DNA from 3 places in the Pseudomonas sp. o96-267 genome. Region 3 is predicted to be linked to each of the others. Evidence: predicted binding sites of a transcription regulator. Region 3 holds the regulator's gene; each other region holds the start of a gene.

Region 1 (5,467 bases), on a different contig from region 3:
ATCACCTCCAGCACGCTGCCGATCTGCGTGCTCTCGCTGGCCAGTGACTGGATCACCTCGACGGCCTTGTCGATGGTGCCCGACAACTGATCGATCTGGCGCAGGCTCGCTTCGATGTTCTGCTGGCCATGTCTGGCCTGGTCCTCGGCGGTGTGCATTTCGCTGGAGGCGTGCTCGGCGTTCTTCGCCACGTCCTGCACACCGTAGGTCACCTCGTTGACGGCGGTCGCGACCAGCTCCATCTGCTGCGCCTGTTGCTGGCTGTGACGCTGCGCCTCACTGGAAATGTCGCCAAGCGAGCGGGCGGCCTGATCGAGCGAACCGGCTGAATCGAGCATCTGCCGGATCACATGGCGCAGCTTTGCGGTAAAGGCATTGAAGTAGGTTGCCAGGGCAGTCAGTTCGTCACGCCCGTGGGTGTCGAGGTTACGGGTCAGGTCGCCTTCACCGCTGGAAATGCTGGCCATGGCGTCCACTGCAGCTTGCAATGGCTGCACGATGCTGCGCGTGATCAGCACGACCAGCACCGCCAGCAGCACGGCAATCAGCAAACCGATGCTCATGGCTTTGATCGCCTGAGCCCGGAACTCCACCTGGACATCATCGACATAGACGCCGGAGCCAATAATCCAGCCCCAGGGTTGGAACAGCTCGACATAGGAAATCTTCGGTACCGGGTCAGTGGCGCCGGGTTTGGGCCAGCGATAATCGACCTGACCCGCACCTTTGCTACGGGTCACAGCGACCATCTCGTTGAACAGCTCTTTGCCATCCGGGTCCTTGAAGCCACCAAGATTCTGGCCTTCGAGCTTGGCATTCATCGGATGCATCAGCATGACCGGGGTCTGGTCGTTGATCCAGAAGTACTCCTGGCCGTCATAGCGCAAACCGCGCACCACATCCATGGCTTGCTTCTGCGCCTCTTCGCGGCTCAGGCTGCCGGCGCTTTCCAGGCTATGGAAATGCTTGAGAATACCGGCCGCGCTCTGCACCACATGCTCGGTCTTTTCCGATTTGCCGGCATAAAGGTCGGTGTGGATCTGGCGCAGCATATAGGCGCCCTGCAAAATCAGCGTCAGGATGGCCAACGCGAGGATCAGCCAAAGACGTCGGCTGATGGGAAGACTACGCAAGCTGTTCATGGACGAATTCCTGATTGTTGTAATTGTCGGCTTCAGGGTTGCTTCGAGTGGCACAGGGCAATACTGGCACAACGAGGCATTATTCACTCTAGTTGTCTGATAGCATTTCGGCACCCCGGCAAAGAACCTGAATAGCACCGCGTTAGACCGTTGCCAGGAACCTCCACAACTGACTTGTGTCCCACGGCCGGGGCCAAGCTCCACGTTTTAAATTTACGCGTAGGTAGTCGCCACGCTTTGGGGGATTTGATGGATATCTGGATGGCCTTTCAGGCCCTGATTCTGGGCATAGTGGAAGGCCTGACCGAGTTCCTGCCGATTTCCAGTACCGGACACCTGATCGTGGTCGGTGACCTGCTGGGCTTCAATGGCGAAACCGCGACGGCGTTCAAGATCATCATCCAGCTCGGCGCCATTCTGGCCGTTATCTGGGAATTTCGAGCGAAAGTACTCGGCGTGGTCGTGGGCTTGCCCAGTGACCCGAAAGCCCAGCGTTTCACCTTCAATCTACTTTTGGCGTTCATCCCTGCGGTGATCTTCGGCCTGGCCTTCGCCGATCTGATCGAGCACTGGCTGTTCAATCCGATCACCGTGGCCATGGCGTTGATCATCGGTGGCGTCATCATGCTCTGGGCGGAGAAGCGCGAACACGCGATCAAGGCCGAGTCGGTCGACGACATGACCTGGAAACTGGCGCTCAAGGTTGGTTTTGCGCAATGCCTGGCGCTGATTCCGGGCACGTCACGCTCAGGCGCCACCATCATCGGCGGCCTGGTATTCGGGCTGTCGCGCAAGGCCGCGACCGAGTTCTCGTTCTTTTTGGCCATGCCGACCATGGTCGCGGCCACGGTCTATTCGCTGTTCAAGTACCGCGACATCCTGCAGATGAGTGACTTGCCGATCTTCGCCATCGGTTTCGTCAGCACCTTCATCGTGGCGATGATCACCGTGCGCGCCTTGCTCAAGTTCATCACCAGCCACAGTTACGCGGTGTTCGCCTGGTACCGCATCGCTTTCGGCCTGGTGATTCTCGCCACCTGGCAGTTGCACCTGATCGACTGGAGTACGGCGCAACCGTGATCGGTAACGAGCGCAAGGGGCGTCTGAAAAGCTGGGACGACGCCAAAGGCTTTGGCTTCATCCAGCCGCAGGACGGAGGGGGCGAGGTATTCGCGCATATCTCTGTGATGCGCGGTGATCGCCGCCCGCAGCCAGGTGACGAGGTGTTGTTCATCGCGGGGCGTGACGAGCGAGGGCGGCCACGTGCCGAGCACTTGCGCCTGGCTGGTGAGCTCAGCCTCGATCGCCAGGCGATTCGGCGTAAACCGAAAGCGCCTGTCAAGGCCGCGCCCGCAACGCGAAAGCCTGTTGCCAAACCCACGCAGCGGTCAGCGGCGCAGGGGACTATCCAGAATTTCTCCGGCAAGGCCGTGATGTTCGTATTACTCTGCATCCTGCCATTGCTCGGCTCCGTGACACTGTTCGGCAAGGGGCTCTGGTGGATGCTACCGCTCTATCTGCTGGCCAGCCTGCTGAGCTTTATGCAGTACTGGCTGGATAAACGTAGCGCTCAGAGCGGTGGTCAGCGCACGGCAGAAAACACCCTGCACCTGGTTGAGCTGGCCGGTGGTTGGCCAGGCGCGCTGATCGCTCAGCAGGCGTTCCGGCACAAAACGCGCAAAGCGTCCTATCAGGCGGTTTTCTGGCTGATCGTCGCCGGTCATCAGTTGTTCTGGATCGATCTGCTGTTGCTCGATGGCGCCTATATCGCCCGTCATATCCCCTTATTCGTCCAGTAGCAGGCCGGGTTGCAGGCGTTTGGGCAGCTTGCGCACCACCAGTTGATGCGAGCGCGTCAGTAACTGGCGCAGTTCATCGTCGCCCAACGGCAATCGCTGGGCGCTCATGCTGACCCAGTGAGCGCGCGCCAGATACGGGGTAGGGCGGATGCCCGGGCGGTCGACATAGCCGAGAAACAGGTCGTTATCGACCTTGAAGGCCAAGTCTTCGCCGAGAAAATCGAGGATGGCGAACATCTTGTTGCCCGCTACCGAGAACACCCGGTTGCTGCCCCATTTGAGGTCTTCACGGGCACCGGGTAGGGCGAGGCAGAAAGCGGCGATCTGGTCTGCAGTCATGGATATGTCCCTGGCGATTCCGACAAGCAGTCTATCGGACACCGAAGGGTAGTGCGTAAGCCCTGCTTTCTGGTGCTGTCTATGAAGATGCTGGCGACGATGATTGGCATCGCAGTGCTGTGATCATCCGGCGTTTTGGCGCCGCTCGGGGGAGTCTTGTAGACTCTGCTCCCCGTGATCACGCGCGAGCCGGAGCTCATCCGAGCCTCAGTCAAAACCTCCATGAAAGCCCATCGCCGTCTTAGGTTCTCTCCCTGGCTGTTACTGAGCCTGTTGCTGCTGTCACTCTCGACAAGGGCCGATGTTGGCTATCTCGACGTCGCGCAGCTGGGCACGCAGCCGCTGTCGCTGACTACACATGTCGGAATGCTGGAGGATGCCGCGCGAGGGCTGACGCTGGAGGACGTAAGCTCGCGCGAAGTGAGCGAGCGCTTCCGATATGAGCGCGTCGAAAGCTCATCCTTCGCACTGGGCTTCACCCGTTCGGCCTACTGGTTTCGTCTTGACGTCGGCAATGCCAGCGACCAGTCGGTGACGCGCCTGCTGGTGGTCGACAATCCACGTATATCCCTGGTCGATGCCTACGTGCCAGACGGGCAGGGTGGCTATCGCGCCTGGTTCACCGGGGCTGACCGCCCGCAGGGCGGCAAGGCTTACGACAATCGCAACTTCGTCTTCCCGCTGCACCTGGCTGCGCACTCTCAGCAAGAGGTGTACCTGCGGGTCGAGTCGAGCATAGGCCTGCTGGTGCCGTTACAGCTCTGGTCGGTGCAGGCGTTCCATGCCTACGAGCGCGAAGACTACATGGCGCGTGCCGGATACATGGGGATCGCCATTGCCATGATCCTGTTCAACCTGATGCTGTTCATCGCCCTGCGTGAGCGGATTTACCTGCTCTATGTGACCTTCGTGTTGTGCGCCGTCTGCGCTTTGACGATCAAGAACGGCATGGCGCCCGACTGGACATTGTTTGGCCTGCCGCTCAACTCCAACGTGGTGTATTACTCCGGCGCATCGCTGGCGCTGAGCGGGATGTTGCTGTTCATGCGCAGCATGCTGCAGACCACACGCCTGTTGCCCCGAGTAGACCGCGGTTTGCTGGCGTTGGTGGCTCTGTACCTGGCTTCCCCACTGATCTACGCCGTCGCCTTGCCACAGGTCTCACGAGTGGCCATCGTCGTCTATTTGCTGACCGCCTTCGTGATGATGGGGGTAGGGCTGGCCTGCGCCCTCAAGCGCCAGCGCAGCGCCTACTTCTTTCTTGCTGCCTTCGGCCTGCTGATTCTTGGTGGTGCCACCACGACCCTGCGTGCCCTGGGCATCTTGCCGACCAACGCGTTTACGGAAGACGGCCTGCAGATCGGCTCGTCACTGGAGATGCTGCTGCTGGCCTTCGCACTGGCCGACCGCATCAACGTGATGCGTCAGGAAAAACTGCAAGCTCAGGCAAGGTTGCTGCAAGCCCAGGAACAACTGGTGGAAACCCTGCAGCATTCCGAACGTGAGCTGGAGCACCGCGTTGCCGTACGTACCGAAGAGCTGCAGGTACTCAATAGCCGGCTGGAGACGCTCAGCCTGACCGACGCACTCACGGGCATCGCCAACCGTCGGCACTTCGACGAGGTCTTGGCCAAGGAATGCAAGCGCGCCCAGCGTGTCGGTGAGCCGTTGGCCCTGGCCGTGCTGGATGTCGACTGGTTCAAGGCCTACAACGACCATTACGGCCACCCCGCCGGCGATAGCTGTCTGCAGCAGATTGCGCATACCCTGGCAGCAACCATCAGTCGTTCCACCGACCTGGTGGCACGCTATGGCGGTGAGGAATTCGTCTTTCTCGCACCTTCGACCGGGCTTGCCGGGGCGCAAAGCATGGCAGAGAAACTGGTGAAGGCGGTCGAAGCATTGACGCTGTCACACGAGCGTTCGCCTTTGGGGCACGTCACGATCAGCGTCGGCATCGCCTTGATGCAGAGCGACTCCAACAGCCCTGCGCAGACGCTTCTGCAACGGGCCGATGCAGCGTTGTACCGGGCCAAGAGCCAAGGTCGCAATCGCGTGGTGTGTGATGGGCAGGCATAAAAAAGCCCCGGAGCATCCACCCTGGGGCTGAGGAGGGCCGGCAGGGCGCCGACCGGGGAGAGTGGGTTCAGGCCTGCGGCTGCCAGCCGCCACCGAGCGCCTTGTAGA
Region 2 (5,467 bases), on a different contig from region 3:
AAGATATTCAGGCGCTGCTGCAGTTGCTCTGGCGCTAGCGGTTCACTCGCCGCGTCCGCCGGAGCCTCGCCTGGCGCGGGCGCAGTGCCTTCCTCGACGCCTTGTTCGCCCTCGATGGCGCGCTGCGCCTTCTTGGTCAGCACGACGATATCGATGCGCCGATTGACCGGATTGAACGGATCCTCACGATCAAACAACGCCGACGAAGCGTACCCGACGACACGCGCCACCTGCTCGTCCGGGTACCCGCCTGCCACGAGCGTGCGCCTCGCAGCATTGGCACGGTTGGATGACAACTCCCAGTTACCGAAATCACCACGGCCGATGAACGGCTTGGCATCGGTATGCCCGCTGACGCTGATCTTGTTCGGCACCGCGCGAATGGTGTCGGCCATGGCCAGCAGGATGTCTTCGAAATAGGGCTGAAGGTTGGCACTGCCGAGGGCGAACATCGGTCGGTTCTCGGCGTCCATGATCTGGATGCGCAGACCATCCTGAGTGATTTCGAACAGTATCTGATCCTTGAAGCGCTGCAGCTCGGGATTCTCCTCGACCTTGTTCTGCAGCTCCTGCAGTAGCAGCTCCAGACGCTCCTGCTCCATCTTTTCGGCCAGGGTTTCGATCTGATCGGTGCTGACTCCGGTCTCATCCGGCTGACTCTCCGGCGTCTCGGAGATGTCCGGATTGAGGGTGCGCTCGGGCGCTGGCGTGGGCGTACCACCCAGATCGATGGCGTATGGACTGGCACTCTCGGTGAAACCGATCGGGTCCTGGAAATAGCCGGAAATGGCTTTCTTCTGTTCTGGAGTGGCCGATGTCATCAGCCACATGACCAGGAAGAACGCCATCATGGCGGTTGCGAAGTCGGCAAACGCGATCTTCCAGGCACCGCCATGGTGTCCGCCAGCGGTCTTCTTGACCCGCTTGACGATGATGGGTTGGTTATTTTCCATGGCTTAGCTGCCGCGCATGGCCTGTTCGAGCTCGCTGAAGCTCGGGCGATGCGCCGGGTACAACACCTTGCGCCCGAACTCTACGGCCAGGGTCGGCGGCATGCCCGAGGCGGAAGCGACCAGGGTCGCCTTGATCGCTTCGTAAAGGTTCAGCTCTTCCTTGGCGTCATGTTCCAGCGCGTTCGACAACGGGCCGAAGAAACCGTACGAAGCGAGAATGCCGAGGAAGGTACCGACCAGCGCCGTGCCCACCTTCTCACCGATCTGCGCGTTGTCCGCCTCGGCCAGGATCGACATGGTGATCACGATGCCCAGCACCGCCGCCACGATACCCATGGCCGGCATGCCATCGGCGACCTTGGCCACGGCGTGCGCCGGGTGCTCCACTTCCTCTTTGAGGCTGGCCAGCTCCATGTCGAACAGGCCTTCCAGTTCGTGCGGAGCCATGTTGCCGGAAGACATGATGCGCAGGTAATCGCAGATGAATGCCGTCATCCGCGCATCCTTGAGCACACCGGGATACTTGCTGAAAATCGGACTGGCGTTGGGGTCTTCGACGTCGGCCTCGATGGCCATCATGCCCTCGCGGCGACTCTTGTTGAGTATCTCGTACAGCAGTTTGAGCACTTCGAGGTAATAGGCGTGAGTGAAGCGACTGCCAAACATGCTCAACGACTTCTTGAACACCGTCATGAACATGCTGCCGGGGTTGGCCTGTAGGAATGCCCCCAGCGCCGCGCCGCCAATAATCAGAACCTCGAAGGGATGGACCAAGGCCATAAACTTGCCGCCCGAGAGTATGAACCCACCGAGCACACAGCCAAAGACAACAATGATGCCTATGATTCTTACCATGAAATAAACGCTTGAAGAGCCTAGTGGATGGGTTATTGAAAACAACCCTTCTAATTATCGGAACTTATACGCCAGACTATAGCCAGTTATGGTCAAAAGCCAGTTTCGACTCGAGCCAATATGTCGACGTCAAAGTCCCTGCCACGCACGCTGGATGCCTGGTTACAACAACTGGGCAAATTGCCACTGCCAATCGAGCAGCAGCAGCATTTGCGCCTGCGTCGCATCCTCGCCGACAGCCGCCGCACCTGGCGCGAAATTGCCGAGGCGATAGAAGCCAGCCCATCCTTTGCCCTGCAAGTACTGCGCGAAGCCAACCAGTCGGGCAACAGCCTCAGCGATCCCGCCGAGAGTGTCGAAACGGCACTTTCACGCCTGGGACTGAGCCGCTGCGAAGCCCTTCTCAACCAGGCACCTGCCCTGCCAGAAAGCGACATCCCTCTGCCATTCAAGCAGATATTGCTGATTAGTCAGCACGCCAGCCAACAGGCGCGCGGCCTGTTCGGCGCACGCCTGGCACGCCTGTGGAATGAACTGCACGGCTGCAGCCTGCTGTTTCTCTCCCCCATCTGGCCGCTGCTGTGCGCCCATCCTCAACTCTTCGAAGCCTGGGAACAGCGCGTACTGCTCAAAGGCGAGCGCCCTGCCGTCGTCGAGAAGGAATTGCTCGGGGTCACCTTGATCCAGCTGTGCGTCAAACTGGCCGAGCGCTGGCGCCTGCCCGAGTGGATCGTTCGCGGCTACCGCTTGCTGGAGCGAGATCGGCGTCAATTGGTCAAGGCGCTGCACATCGCACGCGACAACGAGCATCCCCTGCATCAACAGCAGATGCTCGACGCTGACATCCCCCTGCGCCACTGGCTCACTCACCCGAGCAATTGCGTGCTGCTGGCTAACGGCCTGGCGGTATCAGCGCACCAGGCCTGGGATACCGCGCACTGCCTGCGCTGGCAAAGACTGACCGGGCTGTACCTGCAGATACCCCTGAACGAACTGCAGCAGGAAGTGCACCAGCACGCCGTGAGCAGCGCGCGCTTGATCCACGACCCCGCACTGTGGCACCCGGCCCAGGCACTGATCTGGCCTTGGGACGCTCATCGCCTCAAACCAGCCGTGAGCGTAGCTGCGCCCCCCAAGCGCGATGACCTCGCCGCCTGGCGCCAGCACTGCGCACGCCTGCTCTCCGACCCCAGCACCTTTGCCAACGTGCCACAGCTGACTGCCTGCGCCCGTGACGCCTTGCAGGCCTGCGGCCTGAAACGCGTGCTGCTGCTACTTGCCGATCGTAATCACACTCGCCTGCAGAGCCAGCAATATGCCGGCCTCGACGCAAGCGCAGCGAGCCTCAGCCTCGATCCGGCACAGAGCCAGATGTTGAAGCGCCTTCTCAGCGCACCCGGACAACTGCGCCTGACACCGAGCAACATCGCGCAGTTTTCTGCCTTGCTGCCCGGCAACCTCAAGGCACTTTTCCCCAGCGAACATCTGCTGCTGCGCTCTGTCGCCAACAATGGTCGCGTGGTGATGCTGGTTATAGCGGACCAGGGCGGCCAACCACTCAATGACGTCTGCCTACAGGCGTTCGGCAAGACCGTGCAGTGCATCGAGCGCGCACTGGGCAGCTTTTCCAGGCGCGGGCGCTGAAGCGCTCTGTTTCCGCTACAATCGACCTCTTTTCATTCAAGGAGGCCGTCATGTCCGCCTTCGACAACTTTCCACTGGTGATCGAGCCAGTCCAACTGGCCGAACGCCTGGATGCAGCCGACCTGATCCTGCTCGATCTGAGCAGCGCAGCGCGCTACGCCGCCGGCCACATCCCCGGCGCACGCTGGGTCGATGCCAAGCGCACGCAACTGGGTGCCCCGCCCGCTCCCGGCCTACTACCCGAGCGAGCGCAGCTCGAAGCGCTGTTCGCCGATATCGGTCATCACGCGAATGCCGTTTATGTGGTCTACGACGATGAGGGCGGCCCCTGGGCCGGTCGCTTCATCTGGCTGCTCGACGTGATCGGCCATTCGCGCTACCACTTCCTCAACGGCGGCTTGCAGGCCTGGATCAGCGATGGCCTCGAGCTGAGCCAGGAGGAGCCCGCAGTAACCCGCACCGAGGTATCACTGACGCTGAGCGATGCCCCCACCGCCACCCGCGAGTACCTGCAGTCGCGCCTGGATGCCGCCGACCTGGCCATCTGGGACGTGCGCGGCGCAGACGAATACCGCGGCGAAAAACTGAGTTCAGCGCGTGGCGGGCATATCCCCGGCGCCACCCATTTTGAGTGGACCGCCGGCATGGATCCGCAACGCGGTATGCGCATTCGCACGGATATCGCCGAAGTCCTGCAAGGTCTGGGCATCACGCCCGACAAGGAAGTGATCACTCACTGCCAGACGCACCGCCGCTCCGGCTTCAGCTATGTGGTGGCCAAGGCGCTCGGCTACCCACGCGTGAAGGCCTACGCCGGCTCCTGGTCCGAGTGGGGCAACCTGCCCGACACGCCCATCGAACGCTGAGTCCGTCGACCATTCAGTTGCACCCGGCCTGGCCACGCCAGTGTCGGTTCAGAACCTTCAAGGAAACACGATGAAACAACGTCTTTTTATCCTCAGCCAGTACCTGCTGCCTCATCACCTGCTGTCGCGCCTGATCGGCTGCATTGCCGAATGCCGTATTGGCTGGCTGAAGAATCCGCTGATCTCGTGGTTCGCCAAGCAGTACCAGGTCAACATGAGCGAAGCGCAAGTCGAGGACCTGCGTGCTTACGAACATTTCAACGCGTTCTTCACCCGCGCCCTGAAAGACGGCGCGCGCCCGCTGGACGAAACCCTCGGCGCCATTCTCAGCCCGGCCGACGGGGCGATCAGCCAACTCGGCGCCATCGAGCACGGCCGCATCTTCCAGGCCAAGGGCCACAGTTTCAGCGCTGTCGAACTCCTCGGTGGCGACGCCGAACGCGCAGCGCCGTTCATGGGTGGCCAGTTCGCCACCGTGTACCTCTCACCGAAGGATTACCACCGCGTCCATATGCCGCTGGGCGGCACGCTGAAAGAGATGGTCTACGTGCCGGGCCGCCTGTTCTCGGTCAACCAGACCACCGCAGAAAACGTGCCGGAACTGTTCGCCCGCAACGAGCGCGTGGTCTGCCTGTTCGACACCGAGCGTGGACCGATGGCGGTGGTGCTGGTAGGCGCGATGATCGTGGCCAGCGTGGAAACCGTATGGGCCGGCCTGGTCACCCCACCCAAGCGCGAGCTCAAGAGCACACGCTATGACGCACAAGCACGCGGGCCAATCGAGCTCGCCAAAGGCACCGAAATGGGCCGTTTCAAGCTGGGCTCCACCGCCATTGTCCTGTTCGGCCCGAATCAGGTGCAATGGGCACAAGAGCTGGACGCTGGCAGCGCGGTGCGCATGGGCCAACTGATGGGCACAACTCAGAACTGAGCCGCTGAGAAAAAGCACCCGCATCTCGACCGTTCGGTCATAGATCCGTACTCTGGCGAGGTAGACCGTCCACACAGACGGGCTGCCAGCCCAGGCAGATACTGCTAGAGTTCGAAAGACTATTACTAGAGCCGCTTGCTAGTGCGTGGCCGGAGCCTCCGAGTTTGATGGATAAACAGAGTACCCACCTTCAGCTATTGCGCGTTCCCACGCCGAGC
Region 3 (5,467 bases):
ACCGGACATTCCGGGCGTGCCTTGCAGCATCTTGCCCAGTGGCTTGATGACCACTTCTTCCTGGCCGACCAGTTGATCGACGACAAAGCCGATGCGCTGACTGCCAACGGTGAGAATCACCACATGGCCTTCGCGCTGGCCTTCATGGAAGGCCTGTGGGACCAACCAGCGCTTGAGATAAAACAGTGGCAGCGCCTTGTCGCGCACGATCACCACTTCCTGACCATCGACCACATTGGTGCGCGACAGGTCGAGATGGAAGATCTCGTTGACGTTGACCAGCGGGAAAGCGAAGGCCTGGTTCTCCAGCATCACCATCAGCGTCGGCATGATCGCCAGGGTCAGCGGCACCTTGATGATGATTTTCGAGCCCTGCCCCTTCTGCGAGAACACGTTGACCGTGCCATTGAGCTGGGAAATCTTGGTCTTCACCACGTCCATGCCGACACCGCGGCCGGACACGTCGGAAATCTCGGTCTTGGTCGAGAAGCCCGGGGCGAAGATCAGGTTGTAGCATTCGAACTCGTTGAGGCGATCAGCTGCGTCCTTGTCCAGCAGGCCCTTCTCCACAGCCTTGGCGCGCAGCACATCGGCGTCCATACCCTTGCCGTCATCGGTGATCGACAACAGGATGTGGTCACCCTCCTGCTCGGCGGACAGCACAACGCGACCAGCGCGTGCCTTGCCGCTCTTCTCGCGCTCTTCCGGGGTTTCCACGCCGTGGTCCACGGCGTTGCGCACCAAGTGCACCAGCGGGTCGGCCAGCGCCTCGACCAGGTTCTTGTCGAGGTCGGTTTCCTCGCCCACCAGCTCGAGGTTGATCTCTTTCTTCAGGTTGCGCGCCAGATCGCGAACCAGGCGCGGGAAGCGGCCGAAGACCTTCTTGATCGGCTGCATGCGGGTCTTCATCACCGAGGTCTGCAGATCCGCGGTGACCACGTCGAGGTTCGACACCGCCTTGGACATGGCCTCGTCGCCGCTGTTGAGCCCAAGGCGAACCAGGCGGTTACGCACCAGAACCAGCTCACCGACCATGTTCATGATCTCGTCGAGCCGTGCGGTGTCGACCCGCACGGTGGTTTCCGCTTCGCTGGCTGGGGCCTTCTCAGCCGCAGCAGGGGCTGGCGCCGGCGCCGCGGCACGCGGTGCGGCAGCTTCAGCCTTGGCCGCAGCTGGCTTGGCTGCTGGTGCAGCGGCCTTGGGCGCGGCGGGCGGTTTCTCAGCAACTACAGGGGCCGGCTCGCTTGGCGGGACGAACTTGCCCTTGCCGTGCAACTGATCGAGCAAGGACTCGAACTCGTCGTCGGTAATCTCGTCACTTCCCGGTGCAGGCGCTGCAGCAACAGCGGCTACAGGCGGCGCAGCTTCGGCTGCGCCGGAGAACTGGCCCTTGCCATGCAGCTGATCGAGCAGCGCTTCGAATTCATCGTCGGTTATGTCGTCACCTGCCGCGGCGGCAGCCGGCGCAGAGACCACGGCACTGGCAACAGCAGGCGGTTCGACCGCGCCGGAGAACTGCCCTTTGCCGTGCAACTGGGCGAGCAACGACTCGAATTCGTCATCGGTGATTTCGTCACTGGCAGCGCTCTCTGCACTCGGAGCGCCTGCTGGCGCATCACCCAGCGCATTGAGCAGCTGCTCGAATTCGCTGTCGGTGATGTCTCCGGAAGCAACGGACGGAGCGACCGCCTGGGGTTCTGGCTCCGGCTCGGGTTCGGGCTCCGGCTGCTGAATTGCCGCAGGGGCCGCCTCGCCGCCGCCCGGCTCTGCCAGACGCGACAGGGCTGCCAGAAGCTCAGGCGATGCGGGCGTCGGCTCACGCCGCTCACGCACTTCGCCGAACATACCATTGACTGCATCAAGAGCCTCGAGCACCACATCCATCAGCTCCGAATCGACGCGACGCTCACCCTTGCGCAGGATGTCGAAGACGTTTTCGGCGATATGGCAGCACTCCACCAACTCATTGAGCTGGAGGAAGCCCGCTCCGCCCTTGACGGTATGGAAACCGCGAAAGATGGCATTGAGCAGGTTCATGTCGTCCGGTCGGCTTTCCAGCTCGACTAACTGTTCGGACAACTGTTCGAGAATCTCGCCGGCCTCTACCAGGAAATCCTGGAGGATCTCTTCATCGGCGCCGAAGCTCATATTGTGTGCTCCTTAGAACCCTAGACTGGACAGCAGGTCGTCGACATCGTCCTGGCTGGAGGCAACGTCATCACGCTTATCGGCATGAATCTGCGGACCTTCACCCCGCGATGGTTCTTTTAATTTTTCCTGTTCGGCGCGCAGCACGTCGTGGTTGTGCTGAATGCCGGCAAAACGGTCGACCTGGCTGGCCATGAGCATCAGCTTGAGCAGGTTGCTTTCCACTTCGGTCACCAGTTGGGTGACACGCTTGATCACCTGGCCGGTGAGGTCCTGGTAGTCCTGCGCCAACAGAATGTCGTTGAGATGACCGGAGAGCTTGGCGCCATCTCGCTCGCTACGGGCGAGGAACAGCTCGACACGCTTGGCCAGCTCACGAAAGCCATCGGCACCGATTTCGCGGCGCATGAAACGACCCCACTCGACGCTCAGGCTTTGCGCTTCATCGCTCAGGTCGTTGACCAGCGGCGCGCTCTGCTCGACCAGATCCATGGTCCGGTTGGCAGCCTTTTCGGTCATGGTCACGACGTAGTTCAGGCGTTCGGTAGCGTCGGCGATCTGCGACAGTTCCTGCGCATGCGGCATACGCGGATCGAGCTGAAAATTGACAATGGCGTTGTGCAGTTCACGGGTCAGTTTGCCGACCTCGTGATACAGCCCGCGATCACGGACCTTGTTGAGCTCGTTGATCAGTTGCACCGCAGCGCCGAAGTTGCCTTGTTCAAGGCTATCGACCAGATCGCGGGCGTTGTTTTTCAGGGTCGACTCGAGGTCACCCAGCGTGGAGTCATCGTGTTCCATAGCACCCTCGCGGCTGGCATCAGCCGTTGACTCGCTCGAAGATCTTCTCGATCTTTTCCTTCAGCACCTGAGCGGTGAAGGGTTTGACCACGTAACCATTCACACCGGCCTGAGCCGCCTCGATGATCTGATCGCGTTTGGCTTCAGCAGTCACCATCAGCACCGGCAGGTGCTTGAGACGCTCGTCGGCACGCACGGCACGTAGCAGGTCGATGCCAGTCATTCCGGGCATGTTCCAGTCGGTCACCAGAAAGTCGAAGCTGCCGCTTTGCAGCATCGGCAGCGCCGAGGTGCCGTCATCGGCTTCTGCGGTATTGGTGAAACCCAAGTCCCGCAAGAGGTTCTTGATGATCCGTCGCATCGTCGAGAAATCGTCAACGATGAGGATTTTCATGTTCTTGTCCAAGTCGACCTCCGTACAGTCCCAAACGTATTGCGCTTGCAACTACGTCCTTTAATCGTGAAACCGTTTGCGCCTGCGAGCACGCCACGTTCAGCCAGCGCGCCATTCACTCAGCCGCGAGCGCAAACGCGCCGCGCACTGGCTGTGCAACTGGCTCACGCGTGACTCGCTAACCCCCAGCACTTCACCGATTTCCTTCAAGTTCAGTTCTTCATCGTAATACAGCGCCAGCACCAGACGTTCACGCTCCGGCAAACCGGCGATGGCATCGGCCAAAGCCGCCTGGAAGCGTTCGTCTTCGAGGTCCCGCGAAGGTTCGAGGTGGTTGTGCCCGGCGTCTTCGTGCAACCCGCCGTGCTCGCCGTCCTGCAACAGGTCGTCGAAACTGAACAGGCGGCTGCCCAAAGTGTCGCCAAGAATGCCGTAGTAATCCTCCAGACTCAATTGGAGTTCGGCCGCAACCTCGTGATCTTTAGCGTCACGCCCGGTTCTTGCCTCAACCACACGAATGGCGTCGCTGACCATGCGGCTGTTGCGGTGCACCGAACGCGGCGCCCAATCACCCTTGCGCACCTCATCGAGCATGGACCCGCGAATGCGGATACCGGCGAAAGTCTCGAAACTGGCGCCCTTGCTGGAGTCGTATTTGCGCGAGGCTTCGAGCAAACCGATCATGCCGGCCTGGATCAGATCATCGACCTGCACGCTGGCCGGTAGACGGGCCAACAGGTGGTAGGCGATGCGTTTGACCAGCGGCGCATAGCGCTCGATCAGTTGGTGCTGGGAGTCCTGCGCCTGAGCCTTGTTGTACATACGAAGTCCAGAGGCTGCTGTCATACGGCCGAGTCTGCGGTCGGTTGTTGCACCAGACGCTCGACGAAAAACTCCAGATGACCACGGGGATTGGCCGGTAACGGCCAGGTATCTACCTTCTGAGCTATCGCCTTGAACGCCAGGGCGCACTTGGAGCGAGGGAAGGCTTCATAGACAGCGCGCTGTTTCTGCACGGCCTTGCGCACACATTCGTCGTAGGGCACGGCACCGACATACTGCAGGGCGACATCGAGGAAACGATCCGTCACCTTGGTCAGCTTAGCAAAGAGATTGCGTCCTTCCTGCGGGCTGTGGGCCATATTGGCCAGCACGCGGAAGCGGCTGATGCCATGGTCACGGTTGAGCAGCTTGATCAGCGCGTAGGCGTCGGTAATCGAGGTCGGCTCATCGCAGACCACCACGAGGATCTCCTGCGCGGCACGCACGAAGCTGACCACCGCATCACCGATGCCTGCGGCGGTGTCGATCACCAGCACGTCAAGATTTTCGCTGATGTCGCTGAATGCCTGGATCAAACCGGCGTGCTGCATCGGCGTGAGGCTGACCATGCTCTGCGTACCGGACGCCGCCGGCACGATACGCACGCCACCCGGCCCCTGCAGCAGGACGTCACGCAGATCGCATTCACCCGCGATGACATCGGCCAGGGTGCGTTTGGGCGTCAGGCCCAACAGAACGTCGACGTTGGCCAAGCCAAGGTCAGCGTCCATCAGCATCACCCGACGGCCGAGATCGGCCAGGGCCATGGACAGATTGACCGATACATTGGTCTTGCCGACGCCACCCTTGCCGCCAGTCACCGCAATCACCTGTACGGGATGCATACCCATGTTCTTTCTACACCTTGTCTAACTTCGACTTGGCCCTACAGGTCGTTGAAATAACCTGTTGGGGCCGCTCACTCCCGCACCACGTGGCGAGAGGGTGCAACATTCTCGCAGCTTCAGCCGGCCCGCTTGGCCGGGTTGTGATAGAGGCCGGCGAACATCTGCGCCATGGCATCTTCACTCGGTTCCTCGGCAGCCTGCAGGCCCACCGCCCGGCTGACCAACTGATGACTGCGTGGCACCTGCAGATCATCCGGAATCCGCGGCCCATCCGTCACATAGGCTACCGGCAGTTGCTGGCCTATAGCCAGGCCTAAAACCTCGCCCAGGCTCGCCGCTTCGTCCAGCTTCGTCAGTATGCAGCCAGAAAGGCCACAACGCTTGTAACTATGGTAGGCCGCCTTGAGCACTTGGCTCTGACTTGTTGCGGCCAATACCAGATAATTCTTCGCCT

Evidence for each region. The regulator FliA, encoded in region 3, starts transcription of late flagellar genes. The targets are predictions, from matches to a motif close to CTAAAGTTTNNNNNNNNNNNGCCGNTAA.
Region 1: the regulator FliA is predicted to act here: its motif matches at 1,247-1,274, upstream of EGJ86_RS10690 (methyl-accepting chemotaxis protein).
Region 2: the regulator FliA is predicted to act here: its motif matches at 1,863-1,890, upstream of motA (flagellar motor stator protein MotA).

The regions. Positions count from the first base shown of each region.
Region 1 covers NZ_RHQP01000012.1:103,883-109,349, forward strand. Annotated here, with positions in the region: gene EGJ86_RS10690 (methyl-accepting chemotaxis protein) at 1-1,142, opposite strand, end outside; gene EGJ86_RS10695 (undecaprenyl-diphosphate phosphatase) at 1,392-2,222, shown strand; gene EGJ86_RS10700 (cold shock and DUF1294 domain-containing protein) at 2,219-2,941, shown strand; gene EGJ86_RS10705 (MmcQ/YjbR family DNA-binding protein) at 2,927-3,280, opposite strand; gene EGJ86_RS10710 (diguanylate cyclase) at 3,503-5,359, shown strand; gene EGJ86_RS10715 (efflux transporter outer membrane subunit) at 5,427-5,467, opposite strand, start outside.
Region 2 covers NZ_RHQP01000001.1:155,335-160,801, forward strand. Annotated here, with positions in the region: gene motB (flagellar motor protein MotB) at 1-953, opposite strand, end outside; gene motA (flagellar motor stator protein MotA) at 957-1,808, opposite strand; gene EGJ86_RS00690 (HDOD domain-containing protein) at 1,929-3,452, shown strand; gene EGJ86_RS00695 (rhodanese-like domain-containing protein) at 3,503-4,318, shown strand; gene asd (archaetidylserine decarboxylase) at 4,389-5,249, shown strand; gene EGJ86_RS00705 (molecular chaperone) at 5,417-5,467, shown strand, end outside.
Region 3 covers NZ_RHQP01000005.1:98,125-103,591, forward strand. Annotated here, with positions in the region: gene EGJ86_RS04890 (chemotaxis protein CheA) at 1-2,148, opposite strand, end outside; gene EGJ86_RS04895 (protein phosphatase CheZ) at 2,161-2,949, opposite strand; gene EGJ86_RS04900 (chemotaxis response regulator CheY) at 2,969-3,343, opposite strand; gene fliA (RNA polymerase sigma factor FliA) at 3,443-4,189, opposite strand; gene fleN (flagellar synthesis regulator FleN) at 4,186-5,016, opposite strand; gene flhF (flagellar biosynthesis protein FlhF) at 5,130-5,467, opposite strand, start outside.